One region of the Rhizobium sp. 42MFCr.1 genome, then DNA from elsewhere that is predicted to be linked to it. Evidence: predicted binding sites of a transcription regulator. Region 1 holds the regulator's gene; the other holds the start of a gene.
What was found. Region 1 encodes HrcA, which represses chaperone genes, less so after heat shock. Its sites were predicted from a motif close to GTTAGCACTCNCNNNNNGNGAGTGCTAAC; they were not measured.

Region 1 (9,349 bases):
CTGCGCCTGGAAATCGGTTTCGGCGGCGGCGAGCATCTGATCCATCGCGCCGTGGAAATGCCCTCGACCGGCTTTATCGGGGTCGAGCCTTTCATCAATTCCATGCAGAAGCTGCTGACGAGCGTCGACAAGGCAGGCGCCAGGAACGTTCGTGTCTACAACGATGATGCGACGCAATTGCTGGATTGGTTGCCGGACGCCTCGATCGACCAGATCGACCTGCTTTACCCGGATCCGTGGCCAAAGCGGAAGCACTGGAAGCGCCGCTTCGTGTCGAAGACGAACCTCGACCGATTCCACCGCGTGCTGAAGCCGGGCGGGCTGTTCTGCTTTGCGTCCGATATCGATACCTACGTCAACTGGACGCTGCTCAAATGCCGCGACCATGGCGGCTTCGAATGGCTAGCACAGAATGCGGCAGACTGGCTGACGCCCTACGAGGGCTGGCCGAGCACACGCTACGAGGCCAAGGCACGGCGTGAAGGCAGATCTTCCGCCTATCTCACATTCAAGCGCGTCTGAGCCTGCCTAGTGCAGGCTCACCGTTTTCAGCTCATCCTCAGCGGCCTTGAAGAAGGTGCTGGAGCGATTATCCGTCAAAAGGATCGGCGTGCCATCGGCGCCGAATAGCGCCCAGAGGTCAACGCTCGGATCGATGTCTGGCGCTTCCGGGAAGCACTTGGCAACTTCTTCGTTGCGCATCTTGCGGATATAGGCGACCTCGCCGTTGCCGATGCCGGCAAGTTCGGTTTTGGTCAGGTGCGAATTGGCTTCTTTCATCAACATTCCTGTACCTCCAAGAGAAGGGACCAACGGCTCAACATGCGCCGTTGTCCTACTGTGAGACCGAAATGTTAATTTTCTTCACCATGCGGCTCGGTTCGGGGCGGATGAGATCCACCGACAGCAACCCATTCTTGAGGCAAGCGCCCAAAACCTGCATGCCGTCGGCCAGAACAAAGGTCCGCTGGAACTGACGCGCGGCGATGCCGCGATAGAGATAATCGCGCTCTTCCTGCTCTGCCTGACGGCCGCGGATCGACAGCTGATTTTCCTCGACGGAGACATCGAGGTCGTCCTCAGCGAATCCCGCGACGGCAAGGGTTATGCGCAGCCTTTCCGGATCGCCGGAAGCGCGGTCAGGAGCAACGCGCTCGATATTGTAGGGGGGATAGCCATCACTCGCCTTGGAAAGGCGCTCCAGCGTCTTCTCCATGGCGTCAAAGCCCAAAAGCAGCGGGCTCGCGAAAGGCGTCATGCGGCTCATCTTTCAAGTCCTTGATTCAAGCGACCTTGCCGGACCTGAAATGCAGCATCCGACTGTCGACAATATGGGAATTGCCGAGCCCGGGCGCAAGGCGGACGTCCATGCTCGCTCCCGGGAAGCCAGCAAGGGTCCGACCTTGACAAAGCAGGCGCCGACTCGCATCAAATCCTGCCCGCGCCGGCTGTGCCGATTTGCGACGGGAATATAAACAAACGGTGCATGCCACGAAGACGCGCACCACGAGGATGGGAACGATCGGAATGGCAAACCCTAGAAAGATCATCATCGACACTGACCCCGGTCAGGACGACGCAGCCGCCATCATGCTGGCCTTTGGCAGCCCGGAAGAGCTCGATGTACTCGGCATCACCACGGTCGCCGGCAACGTGCCACTGTCCTACACCAGCCGCAATGCGCGCATCGTCTGCGAGCTCTGTGGTCGCACCGATACGAAGGTCTTTGCCGGCGCCGACAAGCCGATTGCGCGCAAGCTGGTGACCGCGGAGCACGTGCATGGCAAGACCGGCCTCGACGGTCCGGTTCTCGACGAGCCCACGATGCCGCTGCAGACGCAGCATTCGGTGGATTTCATCGTCGAGACGCTGCGCAGCGAGCCGGAAGGCGCAGTGACGCTCTGCACGCTGGGGCCGCTGACCAATATTGGCCTGGCCTTCCAGCAGGCGCCCGACCTCATCCCGCGCGTCCATGAACTGGTCATGATGGGCGGCGGCTTCTTCGAGGGTGGCAACATTACGCCGGCCGCCGAATTCAACATCTACGTGGATCCCGAGGCAGCCGACATCGTCTTCCGCTCCGGCGTTCCGATCGTGATGATGCCGCTCGACGTCACGCACAAGCTTCTGACACGCAAGGACCGCGTCAAGCGCATGGCTGATCTCGGCACACGCCCGGCCATCGCCATGGTCGAGATGCTGGAATTCTTCGAACGCTTCGATGTCGAGAAATACGGCTCGGACGGCGGCCCGCTGCACGACCCGACGGTTATCGCCTATCTGCTGAAGCCGGAGCTTTTCAAGGGGCGGACCTGCAATGTCGAGATCGAGGTGAAGTCGGAACTGACTGCCGGAATGACCGTCGTCGACTGGTGGCACGTGACCCACCGCAAGCACAATGCGCAGGTCATGCGCGATGTCGATGCGGACGGATTTTTCGATCTGCTGATCGAGCGTTTCGCCCGCATCTGATTTCGGATTGTTTGACGGGCGCCTGAGGGATCAGGCGTCCTTCTGGTCGAAAACCGAATTGGTTTCGGGTTCGACCAGCTTCGGTCCGCCCTTGGCGACGCCGACCATGGCCGGGCGCAGAACACGCTCGCCAATCGTGTAGCCAGCCTGAACGACCTGAACAACGGTGTTGTTCGGCACCTCAGGGTTCGGTACTTCGAACATGGCCTGGTGGAAATTCGGATCGAACTTCTGGCCAACCGGCTCCAGCTTTCGGACACCGTGGCGCTCGAGCGCCGCCAACATCGAGCGTTCCGTCATCTCGACACCCTCGATCAGCGTTGTCAGGCCGGCATCAGCGGCAGCCCTTGCTTCCTCCGGAATCGCATCGATGGCGCGACGCAGGTTGTCCGAAACGGCCAACATGTCGCGGGCGAAGCCAGCAGCCGAATAGGTCTTGGCGTCCTTGATTTCCCGCTCGGTGCGGCGGCGCAGGTTATCCATCTCGGCAGCAAGCCGCAGATAGCGGTCGCGCAGCTCTGCGTTCTCGCCCTTCAGAAGTTCCAGCGGATCGGGCTGTGCGGTGGCTTCGTTCTCGACGTTTGCGGCGGCGTCCGCTGCGGCTTCGGCCGCGGCTGCGTCAGGTCCGTTCTTCGTCGTTTCGTCAGTCATGACGTTCTCCGGTGATTGGTGTCTTTTAGGATGTGCCCGATATCGAGCTTTGACGGGCAAAAATCAAGTCTGCGTGACTGAAAAGCGCGCGATGCGGGGCAACTCATGCCGGGTTGAGCGAGAGGGCCAGCTTGACTTGCTCGCGCTAAAGTTCTTTTATTTTAGAGCTACCTAAACCTTTCTTGCTTCGGCCTAATCCTGGGTCAGGGAGCTGCTACCATGAGCGATCAGAAAAGCTATTCCGGGCGCTGCTTCTGCGGCGCCGTGGAGATTGTTGCTACCGGCGAACCGGTGGCGATGGGATACTGCCACTGTGCCTCCTGCCGGCATTGGTCCGCAGGGCCGGTCAATGCCTTCACGCTCTGGCAGCCGCAGGCTGTCCGGGTCACTAAAGGCGGAGAGCATGTCGAGGGCTATCAGAAGTCCGATACCAGCGTGCGGAAGTTCTGCGAGCTGTGCGGTGGGCATCTCTACACCGAGCACCCGACCTGGGGCGTCACCGACGTCTACGCGGCACTTCTGCCGGATCTCGACTACACCCCGGCGCTGCACGTGAACTATCAGGAGAGCGTGCTGCGCATTCGTGACGGCCTGCCCAAATATAAAGACATGCCCGCGGAGATGGGCGGCTCGGGCGACACGTTGCCTGAGTAGCCGCGCTACTTCGCGCCGCGTGACAGTCGCGTCATAAGCTGAGCGGTATAATCGACCATCGGGACGATGCGCGAGTAGTTGAGACGCGTCGGCCCGATCACTCCCACGGCACCGACAATGCGGTCGTCATCGTCACGATAAGGCGCAACGATCAACGACGAGCCGGAGAGCGAGAAGAGCTTGTTCTCCGAGCCGATGAAAATGCGCACACCTGGCCCGCTTTCGGCCAGATTGAGGAGTTCCAGCAAGCTGTCTTTTTTCTCGAGGTCGTCGAACAGCATGCGCAGGCGGTCGAGATCGTCGGCACCGGCGAGACCGGCGAGCAAATTGGCGCGGCCGCGAATGATGAGCTGAGCCGGTTTGCCTTCGTCCGCGCTGCCGGACCACACAGCGATGCCGCGCTCGACGAGATCCTGCGACAGCGTGTCGAGTTCGCGGCGGACATCGTCCTTCAGTCGGCTCAGCTGATTGCGCAGTTCCGGCAGCGTCTGGCCGGTCATATGCGCGTTGAGGAAGTTTGCGGCCTCGGTCAATTGCGATGATGTGACGCCTGCCGGAAGCTCGATGATGCGGTTTTCCACCTGGTCGTGATCGCCAACGAGCACCGCAAGCGCCTTGGTCGGCTCGAGGCGAATGAACTCGACATGCTTGAGCACAGGATCGCTTTTCGAGGTGATGACAAGTCCGGCGCCGCGCGAAATGCCCGAGAGCATTCGGCTCGCCTCGTTCATCATCAATTCCATCGGATTGTCGCGGCTTTCGGCGCGCACCTGCCGATCGATGTTGGCACGATCCTCGGCCGAGAGATCGCCCACCTGCATGAAGGCGTCGACGAAGAAGCGCAGGCCGATCTGCGTCGGCAGACGCCCGGAACTGACATGCGGTGAATAGATGAGGCCGAGTTCTTCCAGATCGCTCATCACATTGCGTACGGACGCCGGCGACAGCGACATCGGCAGGATTCGCGAAAGGTTGCGGGAACCGAGCGGTTCGCCCGTTTCCAGATAGCCCTCCACGATGCGGCGAAAGATTTCCTTGGAGCGTTCATCCAGCGCAGCCACTGCCTCTGAAACCGACGTCGATCTGAACTCCATGAAACCTTGCGTACCCGTGCTGACGATGATCCGACAAAATATAGCCAATCTCTCCGCAGCGGCAAAAGGGAAATTGCAAATGGACGCTGCCAATCGTAGAAGCTCTCAACACCATAGCACGCATGATCTACCCGAAGCCTGCTCACGCCTTCGGCACGATGATTAGGAGAATAGTATGCGGCCCTCAGGCAGAAAAACCGACCAGATGCGCAAGGTCTCTTTCGAGCGCAATTTCTCCAAGCACGCGGAAGGCTCCTGTCTGGTGAAGTTCGGCGATACGCATGTGTTGTGCACGGCGAGCGTCGAGGAAAAGCCGCCGGCATGGCTGCGCAACACCGGCAAGGGCTGGGTTACGGCCGAATACGGCATGCTGCCGCGCGCCACCGGCGATCGCATGAAGCGCGAAGCTGCGGCCGGCAAGCAGGGCGGTCGCACCCAGGAGATCCAGCGCCTGATCGGCCGCTCGCTGCGCGCCGTCGTCGACCTCAAGGAGCTCGGCGAGCGCCAGATCACCCTCGATTGCGACGTCATCCAGGCGGACGGCGGAACCCGCACCGCCTCGATCACGGGCGCCTGGATTGCGCTCTACGACTGCCTGAAATGGATGGAGAGCCGCAACATGCTCAAGGTCGAGCGCGTGCTCAAGGACCATGTCGCGGCCATTTCCTGTGGCATCTTCGCAAACCAGTCGGTCCTTGACCTCGACTATCTCGAAGACTCCTCGGCCGAGACCGACGCGAACTTCGTGATGACCGGCACTGGCGGTATCGTCGAAATTCAGGGCACCGCCGAAGGCACGCCCTTTACCGACGAGCAGTTCGCTTCGCTGATGACGCTCGCCAAGGGGGGCATTGCCGAACTCGTGGCGATGCAAAAGCAGGCGATCGCCGGATGAACGACGTGCTGGAAGGCATGCTGGAGACGGCGCTCTATGCTGAGGATCTCGACAAGGTCGAAGCCTTCTATGAAGGCGTTCTCGGTCTTTCGAAGATCTCGCGGAGCGGCAACCGGCATGTCTTCTTTCGCTGCGGCCCCGGCGTGCTGCTGATTTTCAATCCGAAAGAAACGATCAAGCCGCCCTCACCGACCGCGCTGCAGGTGCCGCCTCATGGCACAAGCGGTGCGGGACACGCCTGTTTCCGCGTCTCGGGCGAAAATCTCGATGCGATTGCCACCCGGTTGATGTCCGAGGGTGTCGCCATCGAATCCGAAGTCACCTGGCCGCAGGGCGGCCGATCGATCTATTTCCGCGATCCAGCGGGCAACAGCCTTGAATGCGCTGAAGCCCGTATCTGGGGCCTCGAATAGGACAATCATGCGCAAGCTCGAAACCAAGACCATTGTCGTTGCCAGCCACAATGCCGGCAAGATCCGGGAAATCCAGGACCTGATCGGCCCCTTCGGCTTCACCGCGAAGTCGGCGGCTGAATTGAACTTCGTGGAGCCTGACGAAACCGGCACCACCTTCGAGGAAAACGCAAAGATCAAGGCGCTCGCTTCTGCGGAAGCCGCTGGACTTCCGGCGCTGTCGGATGATTCCGGCCTCGCCATCGATGCGCTCGGCGGCGATCCTGGCGTCTATACCGCCAACTGGGCCGAGAAGCCCGACGGGACCCGCGACTTCGCGATGGCGATGGAGAAAGTCGAGGCGGCGCTGGACAAGGCCGGCGCTTCAAAGCCGGAACAGCGTACCGCCCGCTTCGTAAGCGTGCTCTGCCTTGCCTGGCCGGACGGCCATACGGAGCTCTTCCGCGGTGAAGTCGAGGGCACTGTCGTCTGGCCGCCGCGCGGCAGCCAAGGCTTCGGCTACGATCCGGTCTTTCAACCCGAGGGCTATGACACTACCTTTGGAGAGATGAGCGGGGAAGAAAAACACGGCTGGAAGCCGGGCGACGCAGAGGCCCTGTCGCACCGCGCCCGCGCCTTCAAGATTTTCGTCGAAACCTGCCTGGAAGCCTAAGGGCAACGTGGACACTTTGGAACAGCCTGACCTGATGCGCTATGCCGCTCTTCTGCCCGATACCGGCGAACCCGGCTTCGGCGTCTACGTGCATTGGCCGTTCTGCGCTGCCAAGTGCCCCTATTGCGATTTCAACAGCCATGTCCGCCACCAGCCGGTCGATCAGGAGCGCTTCACTGCGGCCTTCCTGAAGGAAATGGCAACGGTGCGCCAATTGAGCGGGCCGAAGACGGTGACGAGCGTCTTCCTCGGCGGCGGCACGCCCTCTCTGATGAACCCTTCGACGGTTTCGGCCATTCTCAATGGTATTGCCAAGCATTGGCATATGCCAGACGGTATCGAGATCACCATGGAGGCGAACCCCTCCAGCGTCGAGGCGGAGCGTTTCCGGGGCTATCGCGCCGCCGGGGTGAACCGCGTCTCGCTTGGCGTCCAAGCCTTGAATGACCGCGACCTGAAGTTTCTCGGACGGCTGCACGACGTTGCCGACGCGCTGAAGGCGATCAAGCTGGCACGCGACATCTTTCCGCGCATGTCCTTCGACCTGATCTATGCTCGCCCGAACCAGACTGTCGAGGAATGGGAGCGCGAGCTGAAGGAGGCGATCTCCTACGCGGTCGATCACCTCTCGCTCTACCAGCTGACGATCGAGGAAGGCACGCCCTTCTACGGCCTTCACAAGGCGGGCAAGCTTGTCGTTCCGGACGGCGATCAATCGGCATTGCTCTACGAAGCGACGCAGGAGATCACGGCTCGCGAAGGAATGCCGGCCTACGAGGTGTCCAACCACGCGCGCCCCGGCGCGGAGAGCCGCCACAACCTCACCTATTGGCGTTACGGCGACTATGCCGGTATCGGCCCCGGCGCCCACGGGCGGCTGACGCGCGGCGCGATGAAGATCGCGACGGCGACCGAGCGGAAGCCGGAAAGTTGGCTCGATCTCGTCGAGCGCGACGGCCACGGCATCCTCGATCAGGAACAACTCGGCTACGAGGAGCAGGCGGACGAACTGCTGTTGATGGGACTACGCCTGAAGGAAGGTGTCGATCTCGCCCGCTGGCAACAGCTTTCAGGCCGCGATCTCGACCCAAAGCGTGAAGAATTCCTGCTGGAACACGGCTTCGTCGAGCGGATCGGCAATTCACGGCTTCGCTGCACGCCGTCGGGTATGCTGATCCTCGATTCCGTCGTAGCCGACCTCGCCTGCTAGGCCGGCCGCTTTCGTCCCAGGGAAAACAACCGCCCGTCGATCGCCGCAAGGCCGATCGCGATCATCGCCATGCCGATCAGATGCTTGGCTTGCAGTTGCTCGCCGAGAATAGCTGCGCCGAGCAGGATGGCGCTGACCGGGATCAGGAAGGTCACGAGCATGAGGTTTGTCGCCCCTGCCGTTGCCAGGATGCGGAAGAACAGCACATAGGCGATCGCCGTCGACAGCAAGGCCAGACCCAGCAAGGCCATCCAGGTCTCGAGTGACGGGGCGGCCAAAGTCCAAGGTTGATCCACGACGAGCGCGATCGGCAGCATCAGGATCGTCGAAGCGGTAACCTGTCCGGCGGCGGGAATGAGCGGCGCCATGCCCATCTGGCGGAAGCGTCGGCCGAAGATCCCGGCGAAGGAGTAGGAGAGCGCAGCACCGAGCACGGCAAGCTGCGCCAGCACGTTCGAGCCGAGATCACGCAACACGTCGAAGCCAATCATGTAGGCAACGCCAGCAAAGCCAACGAGGACGCCGAGCAGGCGGTTGCCGGTCATCTTTTCGTCCGCGGTCAGGAAATGCGCGACGACGACACCGAAGAGCGGCGTCGTGGCATTCAGGATCGAGGCAAGGCCGCTTGCGATGTGCGTCTGGCCCCAGACGATGAGGCAGAAGGGGATCATGTTGTTCAGGATGCCCATGCCGAAGAACGCCGCCCAGGACCTAGCGTCGCGCGGCATCGCATGGCCAGTGGCTCGGACGATAAGGTTCAGCGCAAGTGCGGCAATCAGAACCCGGCCCGAGACGATCGTGAACGGCGGCAGGGTCTTCACCAGAATACCGTTGAAGAGGAAGGAGCCGCCCCATAACAGGGACAACACCAGCAGCATTCCCCACTCGGCAAGGCCCATCTGTTTCTGCTGCATTGTCTTCTCCCTAGTCAGCCTGACGGAATACATCCAGCCGCTGGCTGCCACCACCCGATTGTTGCGCGTCTCGAACGCGGCCATTCTCGATTAATTCTCGCTCATCGCGCAGCTTAAATCAGCTTTTTCGACGGCTTTCCTGCTGATATTATTGCGATGCCTGGCAGGAGACAAACGAGTCTTTCTCGATCCATGATATAGCTGAGCTAAACCATGAGCGACTATCTTCCCTCTCTTTCAGCACTTAGGGCCTTCGAAGCCGCCGCGCGACACCTCAGCATGACGCTTGCGGCAAAAGAGCTCAACGTCACGCCGGGCGCCGTCAGCCTGCAGATCCGTGACCTGGAAGCATCGCTTGGCGTCAAGCTCTTCGAGCGCAAGACGCGCGCGCTGG
Region 2 (9,349 bases), on a different contig from region 1:
AGATAGGCGGTGAGGATCGCCTCGTCGGTCACTCCATTCAGCGTATATTCCGTCGCGTGGATGCCGCCGCTGATATAGAGGAGATCAAGCCCGTAATCGAGAGCGCCGCGAACATCGGTCGGCATACCGTCTCCGATCGCAAGCACACGGTTCAGCGGAAAGTCCCCGTGGGCTTCGCGGGCGGCAGATAGCACGGCCTCGTAGATCGGCTTGTGCGGCTTGCCGGCAATGCGCGTTTGGCCACCGAGCTGATTGTAATATGCCGCCATCGCGCCGGCGCAGGGGATGATCTTGTGGCCGCGCTCGACAACCAGATCGGGATTGGCACAGATCATCGGCACGCCACGCGCCTGAAATGCCTTCAGCATCTTGGTGTAGTCTTCCGGGGTCTCGGTTTCGTCGTCGAAGAAGCCCGTGCAGACGACCGAGTCCGCATCCTTGGCCTCGACGCGCTCGACACCAAGGCCCTCGATGATCGCCTCGTCGCGATCCGGTCCAAGCAGAAATACCTTCTTCGGACCCTCGGCGATCAGGCCCCGCGTGACGTCGCCCGATGTGACGATGCGGTCATAGGCGCCATCCTGGATGCCGATCTGGCGAAGCTGCGTCACGACCTGCGGAGCGATGCGCGGCGAATTGGTGATGAGAACGACGGTTAGCCCCTCGCCGCGCGCTGCTTCCAGCGCCGCAGCCGCCTTGGGAAAGGGATCGACTCCATTGTGCAAGACGCCCCAGACATCGCAGAACACCGCGTCGTAGTGGCTGGTGATTTCTGCAAAGTTCTCGATCCGCTTGGCCATTCCGATTTCCCGCTGTCGTTAAGTCAAGGTGACATCGCAAAGGCATGCCGGGATGGCAAGGCATTTTGCAGTGAGCAACGGCAAAAAACTGTGCTCGTCGATTAGAGAAGGGCCTCGCCCGTTTTGATTAGCAGGCCTGCGGCAGTCGACACAGCAAGTATCGTCAGGAGGCCCTTCTCGAATCGGAAGAGCATCACGCACGCCATTACAAAGATCCCAAGCGCCGCGATATCGAGGGTCCGCCACTCCGGCCATGCGACGCTGACGATTGGCAGACCGGTTTTCCCGGACAGGAGTGCGGCACGGCCAACTTCGGCGAAGAGCACGTGCAGACCGAACCAAAGGGCAAGGTTGAGGATGACGCCGACTACCGCCGCGGTGATCGCCGAAAGGGCCGACGAGAGGTTTTCGTTGCTGCGCAGCTTCTCGATGTAGGGAGCCCCGGCGAAGATCCAGATGAAGCTCGGCACGAAGGTCGCCCAGCCGGCGAGGAAAGCACCAAGGAAGCCCCCGGCAAGCGGCGCCATGGCGAGCGGGTTGCGATAGCCGGCGAGAAATCCGACAAAACAGAGAACAAGAACAAGTGGCCCGGGCGTCGTCTCGGCAAGTGCCAGTCCATCGAGTATCTCGGCCGGCTGAAGCCAGGCGTAATGGCCGACGGCGACCTGGCCGACATAGGAGAGGACGGCGTACGCGCCTCCGAAGGTGATGACGGCCATCTTGGAGAAGAAGATGAAGACCGCGCCGAAAACATTGGTTTCGCCGCTCAGGGTTTCGGCGATCAGGTCCGTCGGTACATCGAGGCCGCGAATGAAAAAGAGTGGCGACTGCCAGACAAGGATCCAGAACACGAGCACCACAAGAGGCCTTGCGATCACATGCGTCGTAACCGCGGGAAAATGCGTGCGCGAAGAGGCTTGCGGCAAGACCGGCGCTGCCAATCGACGCTTGGAATACTTCATCCATAACAAGCCTGCTGCTCCGGCCAGGATGATAACCAGAGGAAACGGCAAGTTCAGGAAGAAGAGAGCCAGGAACGACGCTCCGGCCACATAATAATGAAAGCGCTCCCTCAGCGCTCGGCGCCGCACCCGGAGCAAGGCCTCGATGACGATTGCCAAAACGGCAGCCTTTGCTCCGAAGAAAAGCGCGGGAAGCCACGCGGCCTCCTGAAAGACGGCGTAGAGGCTCGACAGCATCAGGATGACAAGGAAGCCCGGCAATACAAACAACAAGCCGGCAATGAGGCCGCCGCGCACGCCGTGCATCAGCCAGCCGATATAGGTGGCCAGTTGCTGAGCCTCCGGGCCAGGCAGCAGCATGCAGAAATTCAATCCGTGCAGGAAGCGCTCCTCGGAAATCCAGCGCTTCTCATCGACAATCGTCGTGTGCATCAGGGCGATCTGACCGGCCGGCCCGCCGAAGCCCAAGCAGCCGATGCGCGCCCATACACGCGCCGCCTCCCCAAGTGTCGGTACCGCTATGATTTCGTCCGCCGCGATCGTTTTGTTCACGGTTGCCGCCCCCTGCCCCAAGCTGCTCGATACCATCGGCGTGTATGCGCGGCAATCCTGACGCCACTCGCCCCGCGGGTGCCGCAAACGTTCCGGGGATACAAAAGCTCTCCAGCTTCAGGACGTTCGGAAATCTCGGAGAGAACGCAACCTGTCGCACTTCCGACAAGGATTTGCTGTTAAGGCTGTTTGTGAGGACGGCGAAGAAAAATTGCGGCCGTTCTTGACTCCCCGTTGGGCCACTCCTAAATGCTGCCTCGCTAGCACTCACCAAGCACGAGTGCTAACACCCATCCGTGCGGGCCGCTCTCGGCCTGCGAGTGTCATTTGATCGAGGGATTAGACAATGGCAAGCACCAATTTCCGCCCCCTTCACGATCGCGTCGTTGTCCGTCGCGTTGAGTCCGAAGAAAAGACCAAGGGCGGCATCATCATTCCCGACACCGCCAAGGAAAAGCCGCAGGAAGGCGAAATCGTCGCCGTCGGTTCCGGCGCTCGTGACGAGTCCGGCAAGGTCGTCGCTCTCGACGTCAAGGCTGGCGATCGCGTTCTGTTCGGCAAGTGGTCCGGCACTGAAGTCAAGATCAACGGCGAAGACCTTCTGATCATGAAGGAAGCCGACATCATGGGCATCATCGGCTAATCAGCCGTTTTTCCCCTTTCCGATTTTAGCTACGGGCCCATAGCCCGGACAACTCGAATTCAGGAGTTTCAATCATGGCAGCTAAAGAAATCAAATTCGGCCGCACCGCGCGCGAAAAGATGCTGCGTGGCGTCGACATTCTCGCTGACGCAGTGAAGGTAACGCTCGGCCCGAAGGGTCGTAACGTCATCATCGACAAGTCCTTCGGCGCTCCGCGCATCACCAAGGACGGCGTTTCGGTCGCCAAGGAAATCGAACTGGAAGACAAGTTCGAAAACATGGGCGCCCAGATGGTCCGCGAAGTTGCTTCGAAGACCAACGACATCGCCGGCGACGGCACGACGACCGCAACGGTTCTCGCTCAGGCGATCGTTCGCGAAGGCGCCAAGGCTGTTGCAGCCGGCATGAACCCGATGGACCTGAAGCGCGGCATTGACCTCGCTGTTGCTGAAGTCGTGAAGGATCTCCAGGCCAAGGCCAAGAAGATCAACACCTCGGAAGAAGTTGCCCAGGTCGGCACGATCTCCGCAAACGGCGAAAAGCAGATCGGTCTCGACATTGCTGAAGCAATGCAGAAGGTCGGCAACGAAGGCGTTATCACCGTCGAAGAAGCCAAGACCGCTGAAACCGAACTCGAAGTCGTCGAAGGCATGCAGTTCGACCGCGGCTACCTCAGCCCGTACTTCGTCACCAACCCGGAAAAGATGATCGCTGATCTCGAAGACGCCTTCATCCTCCTGCACGAGAAGAAGCTCTCGAACCTCCAGGCCATGCTCCCGGTTCTCGAAGCTGTCGTTCAGACCGGCAAGCCGCTCCTCATCATCGCTGAAGACGTCGAAGGCGAAGCTCTTGCTACGCTCGTCGTCAACAAGCTGCGTGGCGGCCTGAAGATTGCTGCTGTCAAGGCTCCTGGCTTCGGAGATCGCCGCAAGGCCATGCTCGAAGACATCGCGATCCTCACGGGCGGCACTGTCATCTCCGAAGACCTCGGCATCAAGCTCGAGTCGGTTACCCTCGACATGCTCGGCCGCGCCAAGAAGGTTTCGATCTCCAAGGAAAACACGACGATCGTCGACGGTTCGGGCGCCAAGTCCGACATCGAAGGCCGCGTTGCCCAGATCAAGGCCCAGATCGAAGAAACCACCTCCGACTACGACCGCGAAAAGCTGCAGGAGCGTCTTGCTAAGCTCGCTGGTGGCGTTGCAGTCATCCGCGTCGGCGGTTCGACGGAAGTCGAAGTGAAGGAAAAGAAGGACCGCATCGACGACGCGCTCAACGCGACGCGCGCTGCTGTTCAGGAAGGTATCGTACCGGGCGGCGGCGTTGCCCTGCTGCGTTCCTCCGCCAAGATCTCCGTCAAGGGCGAGAACGACGACCAGGAAGCTGGCATCAACATCGTTCGCCGCGCTCTGCAGGCTCCGGCCCGTCAGATCGCCGAGAACGCTGGTGACGAAGCATCGATCGTTGTTGGCAAGATCCTCGAGAAGGGTCAGGACAACTTCGGTTACAACGCCCAGACCGGCGAATACGGCGACATGATCGCCATGGGTATCGTCGACCCGGTCAAGGTTGTTCGCACGGCTCTGCAAGACGCAGCTTCGGTTGCTTCGCTGCTGATCACCACCGAAGCCATGATCGCCGAGCTGCCGAAGAAGGACGCTCCGGCTGGCATGCCGGGCGGCATGGGCGGCATGGGCGGCATGGACATGATGTGATAGGCGAAAGCCTATCGCTGAAGCGTCCATAAAGCTTCACCGATCTATCTCCTGGTTTTCCCGGAAATAGGAAGGGCGGTCTTCGGACCGCCCTTTTTCGTTCCGGCGCATGATTCGCCAGGTGAGCTTTTTCAATCGTCAGGTGAAACGTTTAACCGCATATCTGAATGCGCCTCGCATTCGGCGAAGCTTTCGCAGAGCTTGTGAGCCTGCATTATTTCTTCCAAAAGCTGTGTTATCCGTTCGCTGCAATTTTATGCACATTTCAGAGCTCAGGAGAGCATTGAAACCGGTTACACTTCGGCAGCTGCGCATTTTTTTGCTCTTTTTCGCGTCCCCCATACTTTCACGGTTGTTTTTCCACTCACAGTAGCGATCGGCATTATGCAAAAAGCGGATTGCCGTTTGCATGAAAGTGCCTATAAATCCCCTCGCATTCGGCGCGTGTCATCAGCCGATGGGTCACGATGCGCATCGATCCTGGCCACGAGAATGCGACGTAGGATTCGGGACAACCCCCTCCCGAAAAATATATTAGAAGTTGAGTAACGCCCCCGTGAAATTGGAAGCGGTTCCGTGAGAAGAACCGGCAATCCAGACCCCATTTCCCGGTCGCCCGAGCATGATGCGCGGTGCAACATGAACCTGCTCATTTTTGCCGGACGTGCGGCGGGGGAAGCCGCACCTACGCTGGGGAAAAATTTGTTCAAAATCGCGAGAACCAACGCCGCTGCACCGCTTATGCCGGGCTCACTGGATATCAGCAATCATGATCCTGAAATGCTGGCGCAGTTTTCCATTTCGGAAACCTGGGTCGGAGACCTGTCCAGCGGCGTGATCCGCCTCAAGGAATGGAGCGCCCTGCTGCACGGACTCCCGGCGCGGGTATGCGGGCTTCTGAGCCTCATGCGCTGCTACGATCCGAAGGATCACGATCACATCCTGGAACTCTTCGAGCAGGCTGCGACGCTCTCCTCATCCTTCTGTTTCTCGACCACCATCATGATGTCGAATGGCTTCCGTCAGCCGTTGTTCTGCATGGGCGAGTCGAACGGCCACGACGATGCTAATCACGGCAGCATGCTCGGTGTTTTCATCTTCCCTCGTTTCAAGACGAATACCGGCGGCGAGTTTGCCAGGCGCCAATAGACGCTCCCGCACATGAAAAAAGCCGGCCTTTTGGACCGGCTTTTTGCATATTTGCCTCAGATTTACGCAGGCCGTGCCGGGATATTCAACCCCTTTTCCGAGGCCGGCCGGGCGATGCAGCGCTCTAGCCAGTCCATCACGGCCGGGAAGCTCTTATAATCCAACACCTCACGCCCGCCGTAGAAGATGTCTGCACCGCGGAGCCACGGGAAAGTGGCGATATCGGCGATCGTGTAGAGATCGCCCATGATCCACTGGCGACCCTGGAGGCGTGCTTCCAGTACGCTCAGAAGCCGCTTTGATTCGTCGCGGTAGCGCTCCATCGGATACGAGTTGTTGGCAACCTTATCGGCCGCGAATTTGTAGAAGTGCCCGAACTGTCCGAACATCGGTCCGATACCGGCCATCTGGAAGAAGACCCACTGGATCGTCTCGTAGCGCCCGGCTGTATCTGATGGAATGAGTTTGCCTGTCTTCTCTGCCAAATAGAGCAGGATGGCACCGGATTCGAAAATGCCGATCGGCTTTCCATCGGGGCCATTGGGATCGATGATTGCCGGGATGCGGCCATTGGGATTGAGCGATACGAATTCCGGCGACTTCTGGTCGTTCGTGCTGAACGAGATCAGATGCGGTTCATAGGACAAGCCAAGCTCTTCAAGCGCAATCGATATCTTCACGCCGTTCGGGGTTGGCAACGAGTAAAGCTGGATGATATCCGGGTTCGCTGCTGGCCAGCGCGTCGTGATCGGAAATGCGGAAAGATCTGCCATCGGGGTCTCCATCTTGGGCGGCCGACCATAAAAGAGGCGCACCATCGATGGCAAGCCGACTTCGCCAAGATCGGTCGTTCAATAATAGAGAACGAAGTGTCCCTTTCCGTCTATCTTTCCACAACAGCAAAAAAAGGCGACAAAGTGGCATCCGAGGTTGCAACCGTGCCGGGGCACAACAACCTCAAACGCCATTCAACGGAGACAACGTTCATGTCGAATACCAACAATATTGTCATTCTTGTCGCTCGCGTCCTCTTGTCGTTCATGTTCATCCTTGCCGGCTTCGGCAAGCTGACCGATCCGGCTGGAACCGCTGGCATGATCGCCGGTGCTGGTCTTCCGGCGTCGACTGCCCTGACCTATCTCGCAGGCGCCTTTGAATTTGTAACTGGCCTCGCGGTTCTCGTCGGCTACCAGACGAAGACCGTCGGCTGGCTGCTCGCCGCCTTTTGTATCTTCACCGCTGTCGTCTTCCACCTGCCGACGGTCAACGTTCCGGATTTCCCGGCTGCCGCTCTCGGCTGGATCAACGCCCTGAACCAGATCATGGTCATGAAGAACTTCACGCTGGCCGGCGCTTACATCTTCCTCGCCATTGTCGGCCCGGGCCTCTACTCGCTCGACGCACGCCGCGGCGCCTACGCAGTCGCCTAAGCGATCAAGCATCCTCCCAAGCATGAAAAACCCGCCGTCACCAGACGGCGGGTCTTTTCGTGTGTTGATTTGGCGATGGTCAGAGTGCCGAGCGAACGGCGTCGATCAGCCGCTGAACGGTCGGGTCGTTCGCGTGGCTTTCCTTGCGTGCCCTGACGAAGCAGGCCTGGGAGCGAAGGATGACGCCGTCGGACAAGATCTTCAGGTTGTTCGCGCGAAGAGTCGAACCAGTCGAGGTGATGTCGACGATGATATCGGCCGATCCCGAGGCAGGCGCCCCTTCCGTTGCCCCAAGGCTTTCGACGATCCGGTAGAGCTGGATGCCGTGCTGGCTGGAGAAGAATTGCTGCGTCAGCCGCCAGTATTTCGTGGCAATCGCCAGGCGCCGGCCGTGACGGGCGCGAAAGTCGGAAGCAACATCGCCGAGATCGGCCATAGTGTCGACGTCGAGCCAGATTTCAGGAACGGCAACCACGACATCGGCATGGCCGAATCCGAGACGCGCGCAGATCTCGACACGCTTGTCCGCCTCCGCCAGGCCCTCGCGGACAAGGTCTTCGCCGGTGACACCGAAATCGACGGTGCCGCTGCCAAGTTCACGGGAAATCTCGGAGGCGGAAAGGAAGGCAACTTCGACGTCGTCCCAACCTTCGACGCGTCCGCGATAGGAGCGATCGTTGCCGACAGCGGTGATCCTGATCCCGGCGCGTTCGAAGATCGCCGAGGCATCGTCCTTCATCCGGCCCTTGGAGGGCAATGCGATGGTAATCGTCATCATACGGCCCTCTCGGCTTCGATGCGATCCAGCCAGAGCGAGAAGCCGACGGCGGGAATGCGTTCCTTGGCGCCCAGGAAGGTCATCAGGCGATCGAAACGGCCCCCACCGGCGAGAACCGCCGACGTGCCCTGGACGCCGATCTCGAAAACCAGGCCGGTGTAGTAATCCAGCGGACGCCCGAAGGCTGCGCGGTAATCGATCAGCGCCAAATCGACGCCGGCATTGGCCAGAGCGGCCACGCGGCCGTCGAAACGCGCCAGCGCGTTGCCGAGCTTGAGGCCCGCGGCATCGGCAAAACCGGCCAAGGCCGCCGAAGCATTGATCAGCGGTACGTTCAGCGACAGGAATTCTTCCAGCACGCGGAAGGCCGCATCATCGAGGCGCGTTTTGGAGAGGATCAGCTTTTCCTTCAGACGGCGCGCGATTTCGAGCGGCGAACGGCTGGCATTCGTCGAATAGCCCGTCGCCTGCATCGTCGCATCTATGTGTGCAACAAGTGCTGCTTCATCGTCGGCGGCAATCAGATGTGCCATCTCGTCACTCAATCCAGTTATGAACTGAGGGCTGACGAGGCTTGCCAGCAGAGCTTCGAGCTGGCTCATGTTGCCGAAGGCATGGATCAGGCGCTTCTGCCAGCCGAGCGGCAGGCCAAGCGCCTGCACCACTGCTTCGAAGACAGCCTGATCGCCGAGTGTCACCGCAAGACGCTTGCCGGGAACGACGCGCTCCAGCACGCCGATCGCATCGCCGATCGCACGCGCGTCGGCAGCGGCAATATTGATGTCGCCAAGATCCTCGATCCCGGCTTGATAGAACTCGTTGCCGCCTTCACGCCGCTGGCGGAAAACTTCGCCGAGATAGGAATAGCGCTTCGGCGTGCCGGTCGCGCTCTCGATGTGGCGCAGGCAGACGGGGATCGTGAACTCCGGCCGCAGGCAAAGGCTGGCGCCCGTCTCGCTTTCGGTCATGAAAATGCGCCGGCGAAGATCCTCGCCGGCGATGTCAAGAAATGGTTCGGCCGGCTGGATGACGGGCGTATCTACCCGCTCCGTCTTTCGCGCCGCAAACTCTGAGAGGAGCTCGCCGGAGAAGTCCGGCAGGTTGATCAGGGCCATCTCAGCCCGCCCTGTTGCGGTCTTCGGCCTGCGCCGCCAGAATTTCCTTCACCTTGGCGACGAGGTCGCCTTCGGCAACTGTCTCCTGTGCGACGCGCGCTTCGCGCCAGCTGGCGTTGTCCTCGATCTCGCCGGACAGGCGCTTGCCTTCGATCAGGTCCTTGATCTGCACGACGCCCTGCGCCCGCTCGTCACCGCCCTGGAT

Region 2: the regulator HrcA is predicted to act here: its motif matches at 2,574-2,602, upstream of groES (co-chaperone GroES).

Annotation. Positions count from the first base shown of each region.
Region 1 is NZ_KB897819.1:25,098-34,446, forward strand. Features, by position in the region: gene trmB (tRNA (guanosine(46)-N7)-methyltransferase TrmB) at 1-522, shown strand, start outside; gene C934_RS0102420 (DUF1150 family protein) at 529-786, opposite strand; gene C934_RS0102425 (Hsp20 family protein) at 836-1,267, opposite strand; gene C934_RS0102435 (nucleoside hydrolase) at 1,528-2,472, shown strand; gene grpE (nucleotide exchange factor GrpE) at 2,503-3,123, opposite strand; gene C934_RS0102445 (GFA family protein) at 3,343-3,777, shown strand; gene hrcA (heat-inducible transcriptional repressor HrcA) at 3,783-4,871, opposite strand; gene rph (ribonuclease PH) at 5,047-5,766, shown strand; gene C934_RS0102460 (VOC family protein) at 5,763-6,179, shown strand; gene rdgB (RdgB/HAM1 family non-canonical purine NTP pyrophosphatase) at 6,187-6,831, shown strand; gene hemW (radical SAM family heme chaperone HemW) at 6,866-8,041, shown strand; gene C934_RS0102475 (DMT family transporter) at 8,038-8,955, opposite strand; gene gcvA (transcriptional regulator GcvA) at 9,169-9,349, shown strand, end outside.
Region 2 is NZ_KB897826.1:131,381-140,729, reverse strand. Features, by position in the region: gene C934_RS0111755 (TIGR01459 family HAD-type hydrolase) at 1-800, opposite strand, end outside; gene chrA (chromate efflux transporter) at 902-2,350, opposite strand; gene groES (co-chaperone GroES) at 2,661-2,957, shown strand; gene groL (chaperonin GroEL) at 3,032-4,672, shown strand; gene C934_RS31900 (hypothetical protein) at 5,375-5,821, shown strand; gene C934_RS0111730 (glutathione binding-like protein) at 5,884-6,594, opposite strand; gene C934_RS0111725 (DoxX family protein) at 6,808-7,251, shown strand; gene hisG (ATP phosphoribosyltransferase) at 7,331-8,026, opposite strand; gene C934_RS0111715 (ATP phosphoribosyltransferase regulatory subunit) at 8,026-9,144, opposite strand; gene hisS (histidine--tRNA ligase) at 9,146-9,349, opposite strand, start outside.